DNA from 2 places in the Kitasatospora sp. NPDC034023 genome. Region 2 is predicted to be linked to the other one. Evidence: riboswitches for the same ligand, from Rfam matches in the RefSeq annotation. Region 2 holds a riboswitch; the other holds the start of a gene.

Region 1 (2,383 bases), on a different contig from region 2:
ACTGGACCATCCGCCCGAACTGCTCCGACCAGAAGTACGGCACCGGGTCGTACGGCGGCGCGTCCGCACCGAGGACGGCGGCGGCCGCCGCCTCGCCGGACTGCAGCGCGTGGTCCCAGTGCTGGACGGCCAGCCGGCCGCCGGCCCGGGCCGAGGGGTAGCTGACGCAGTCCCCGGCCGCGAAGACACCGGGCAGGCTGGTGCGCAGCCGCGCGTCCACCACGACGGCGCCGGTCCCGTCCAGTTCGACGCCGGAGCCGGTCAGCCACTCGGTCGCGGGCCGGGCGCCGATGCCGACCACCACCTCGTCGGCGGGCAGGTGCGAGCCGTCCGCCAGCAGCACCGCGCCGGGCTCGACGGCGGCCACGCCGACCCCGCAGCGCAGGTCGACGCCGGCCTCGGCGTACCAGGCGGCCATCGCCGAGCCGATCGCGGTCGGCAGCGCGCCGGGCAGCGGCGCCGGGCCCGCCTCGACCACGGTCACCTCGCAGCCCGCCTCGCGGGCGGCGGTGGACACCTCGGCGCCGATCCAGCCCGCGCCGACCAGCACCAGCCGCAGGCCGGGGCGCAGCAGCGCGCGCAGCGCCAGCGCGTCGTCCAGGGTGTGCAGCAGGTGGGCCCGCTCGGCGCCGGGCAGGGCGCGCGGGACGGCGCCGGTGGCGATCACCAGCGAGCCGTACGGGAGGTCGCCGTCGTCGGTGTGCAGCACGCCGGGGGTGAGGCCGGTGGCCCGGCGGCCGGTGCGGACCTCGATGCCGAGGTTCGCGTAGTCGATGTCCAGGGTGGTGCTGTCGCTCTTGCCGAGCAGCACGTCCTTGGAGAGCGGTGGCCGGTCGTACGGCGCGTGCGGCTCCTCGCCGACCAGCGTGATCCGCCCCCGCCAACCGCCCTGCCGCAGCTTCAGGGCGCACTGCGCCCCGGCCAGCCCGGCCCCGACGACGACCACCTGATCCGTCCCGCTCAGCTCTGCCACGCCCGTCACTGTACTCAGCGCGACGCCACCGCTTCCGGGCCGTCCACCCTTCGTTCAGGCGCGGCCTCGCGCCGAGCGGCCCCCTTCCGCCTCCCCCTGTCCACCCTTCGTCCGGCCCTTCGGCCGGGCCGGGCCCCGGCGTTATGGTGGGGACACCATCACGGGAGCCCGGCGAACCGGGCTGAGAGGCGGGCTGGCACGGCCTGCGACCGTCCGAACCTGATCCGGGTCATACCGGCGAAGGGAGAAGAGCAGCTTTGACACGCATGCCATCAGGCGCCCCACCCGACGTCCTGGTGATCGGCGGGGGCATCATCGGCCTCGCCGTCGCCTGGCGGGCGGCGCAGCGAGGGCTGCGGACCGTCGTGGTCGACCCCACCCCCGGCGGCGGGGCGGGCAAGGTCGCGGCCGGGATGCTCGCCCCGGTCACCGAGCTCCAGTACGGCGAGGAGCCGCTGCTGCGCCTCGGCATGGCCTCCAACGAGCGGTACGCGGACTTCGTCGCCGAACTCACGGAGGCGAGCGGCGGCCAGGACACCGGCTACCGCCAGTGCGGCACGATCGCCGTCGCGCTGGACTCCGACGACCGCGAGGAACTGCGCGAACTGCACGCCTTCCACCGGCGGCTGGGCCTGGACTCGACCTGGCTGACCGGCCGGGAGGCCCGCAGGCTGGAGCCGATGCTCGCCCCCGGGGTGCGCGGCGGCCTGCACGTCGCGGACGACCACCAGGTGGACGGCCGGCGGATGCTCACCGCGCTGCTGTCGGCCGGGGAGCGCGCGGGCGTCGTCGTCCGGGCCGCCGAGGCGGTTGAGCTGCTGGTCGAGGGCGGCCGCGCGGTCGGCGCCCGCCTGAGCACGCACGAGACCGTGACCGCCGACCAGGTCGTGCTCGCCGCCGGCCCGCACAGCCACCGGCTGGCCGGTCTGCCCGAGGGCGTGCTGCCCGCGATCCGCCCGGTGAAGGGGCAGGTGCTGCGCCTACGGGTCCCCGACGCCTACCGGCCGTTCCTCTCCCGCAACGTCCGCGCCGTGGTGCGCGGCCGGCACATCTACCTGGTGCCGCGGGAGAACGGCGAGCTGGTGATCGGCGCGACCACCGAGGAGCAGGGCTACGACACCACGGTCACCGCCGGCGGGGTGTACGAACTCCTGCGCGACGCGCACGAGTTGGTCCCGGGTCTCACCGAACTCCCGCTCGCGGAGACCTCGGCCGGTCTGCGCCCGGGCTCGCCCGACAACGCGCCGCTGCTCGGCCCGACGTCACTGCCCGGGCTGGTCGCCGCCACCGGCCACTACCGCAACGGCGTGCTGCTCACCCCGGTGACCGCCGACCTGCTCTCCGAGTACCTGGCCACCGGCGAACTCCCCGAACTGGCGCAGCCGTTCACCCCCACCCGGTTCTCCCCCG
Region 2 (2,383 bases):
TCGGCCGGGTAGCCGAGCGGGCCCGCCGGGCCGCCGGGGTAGCCCGCGCCGCCGGAGGTGGCGTCGTGGGTCGGGCCCCAGCCGCCGAGCGGCTGGCCCGCACCGAACGGGTGGTGGCCGTGCGCGGCGGGCGTGCCGTGGGCGGCCGGGGTACCGGGGGCGGCTGCGGCGGCGCCGTACGCGTCGTGCGCACCGGCGGCGGGGACGCCGTGGGTCGGGGTGGCGTACGGGTTGGCGGCCGGCGGCAGCGCCGGGGCCACGGGCGCTGCCGCCGGGGCCACGGGCGCGGCGGGCGGCAGGACCGGCGGCGGCGCGTCGATGTACCCGGTGGCCGGGTCGACGGCGTGCTCCTCGGCGACCGGCGCGGCGGGCGCCACCGGCGGGGCGGCTGCCTCGGGCGCGGCCGCCGGTGCCTCCGGCGCGGGGACCTTGGTGAAGGCGACGGTGGGCTTGTGCCCGCCCTCGGCCGGGACGGTCTCGGCCGTGCCGGCCTCGCCGGTGGCCGCCTCGGGTTCGGGCACCCGACGGAACGCCATGGTCGGCTTGTGCCCGCCGTCCGCCGGCGCCGCGTCCGCCGGGGCGGCCTCGGCGGGGACGGCCTCGCCGGTGGCCGCCTCCGGCTCGGGGACCCGGCGGAAGGCCATGGTCGACTGGTGCCCGCCCTGAGCGGGGCCTTCGGAAGCGGACTCAGCCGCCCCCTGGCCGGCGGGCTGCTCCCCCTGCGGCCCGGTGGGCCCAACCTCGCGCTCGGTGCTCACGGACGACCTCCATAGCTGGCAGAACCAAGGACCATAGTTTTTCGCACTGTCGATTCGATTGCCGTAAGGACCCCTCTGAAGAACTCATAAGAATCCTTAGCCGGTGCCGACGGCCGAGGGCTCCCCCCTCCCCGCCGGGCGTCCCGCGATGCGGACCGCGCACGCCCTGGCCTTGGGTGTTCACCCCTGTGCCGGTTAGCCTGTCGCTCCAAACTGACACGCGGGAGCTTGGACCGACCAGGCTGAGAGTGCGCATGTCGACCGTACGCCACGCGAGCGAGGTGGACGGTCGAGGGGGCGCTGACCGCCGGAACCTGTCCGGGTAATGCCGGCGTAGGGAGTATCGGCCATGCCGTCTGCTTCGTCATCCTCTTCTTCGGACGCTGCCGCGTCCAAGGATTTCCCCGAGTCCACCGCTGCGGCGACCACCGCTGCGGCCACCACGGCGACCGCCGTGCGGGACCGTTCCGAGCGCGTCGAGGCGCCGCTGGTCCTGGACACCGAGCCGCCGCGCACGCTGCGCTTCCGGGACCACTTCGCGCTCTGGATGAACCTGGGCGTCAGCCTGATCGGCTTCTCGACCGCCGCCACCGTGCTCGGCGCCCCCGGCAGCGAGCTGTCGCTGGCCGCCGCGGTGACCGCGATCGTGGTCGGTACGGCGGTCGGCACCGCGATGCTCGGCGTGGCCGCGCTGATCGGCGCCCGGACCGGCGCCCCCGCGATGGCGAACCTGCGCGGGCTGTTCGGCACCCGGCTGTCGTACCTGCCGACGGTGCTGAACATCGTGCAGTGCGTCGGCTGGGGCGTGTTCGAGCTGCTGACGATCTCGGCGGGCGCCCAGACCGTCGCCCACACCACCGGCTACCGCTGGCTGTTCGTGCTGCTCGCGGGCGCCCTGACGACCGCGCTGACCATCTGGCCGCTGGGCTCGATCGCGGTGCTGCGCCGCTTCGTGGCCGGGGCGGTCGCCGTCGCGATGGTGTACTTCACGGTCCAGCTGGGCCGCCAGGGCGTGCCGGACCCGGGCGCCGGCAACTGGCACGGCTTCCTGGGCGCGACCGACGCGATGATCGCGGTGTCGATCTCCTTCGTCCCGCTGGCCGCCGACTACACCCGGCACTCGCGCACCCCGCGCTCGGCGTTCTGGGGCAGCTTCTCCGGCTACACGATCGCCCAGGTCTGGTGCTACGTGCTCGGCCTGATGGCGCTGCTGCAGTCCGGTGGCGACCCGAACAAGCTCTTCGACTCCTTCCTCGGCGTCTGGGCCGGCTGGCTGTTCCTGCTGGTGCTGGTGCTGCGCGAGACGGACCAGTCGTTCGCCAACGTGTACTCGACCGCGATGTCGGTGCAGAACCTGCTGCCGCGGGTGGACCGCCGGGTGCTGAGCGGCGTGATCGGCGTGCTGACCACCGTGCTGGCGCTGCAGATCGACCAGTTCACCGACACCTACTACAGCTTCCTCGGCCTGATCGGCTCGGTGTTCGTGCCGCTGCTGGCGGTGCTGGCGGTGGACTTCTTCCTCGGCGCCGGGCGCCGCGGCTGGAACCTCTCCGAGGACGCGCCCGCCCGCTGGACGATGCTGCTGCCGTGGGTGCTGGGCTTCGCCGTCTACCAGTTCATCGCGC

The links. Region 2 has a riboswitch for thiamine pyrophosphate ahead of ACZ52R_RS01795 (purine-cytosine permease family protein). Riboswitches for the same ligand answer to the same signal wherever they lie in the genome.
Region 1: linked by a shared signal. The riboswitch ahead of thiO (glycine oxidase ThiO) and the one ahead of ACZ52R_RS01795 (purine-cytosine permease family protein) in region 2 are both predicted to bind thiamine pyrophosphate.

Annotation. Positions count from the first base shown of each region.
Region 1 covers NZ_JBVIRY010000002.1:48,372-50,754, forward strand. Annotated here, with positions in the region: gene ACZ52R_RS03080 (NAD(P)/FAD-dependent oxidoreductase) at 1-982, opposite strand, end outside; TPP riboswitch at 1,124-1,236, shown strand; gene thiO (glycine oxidase ThiO) at 1,240-2,383, shown strand, end outside.
Region 2 covers NZ_JBVIRY010000001.1:402,280-404,662, forward strand. Annotated here, with positions in the region: gene ACZ52R_RS01790 (S1C family serine protease) at 1-758, opposite strand, end outside; TPP riboswitch at 969-1,115, shown strand; gene ACZ52R_RS01795 (purine-cytosine permease family protein) at 1,108-2,383, shown strand, end outside.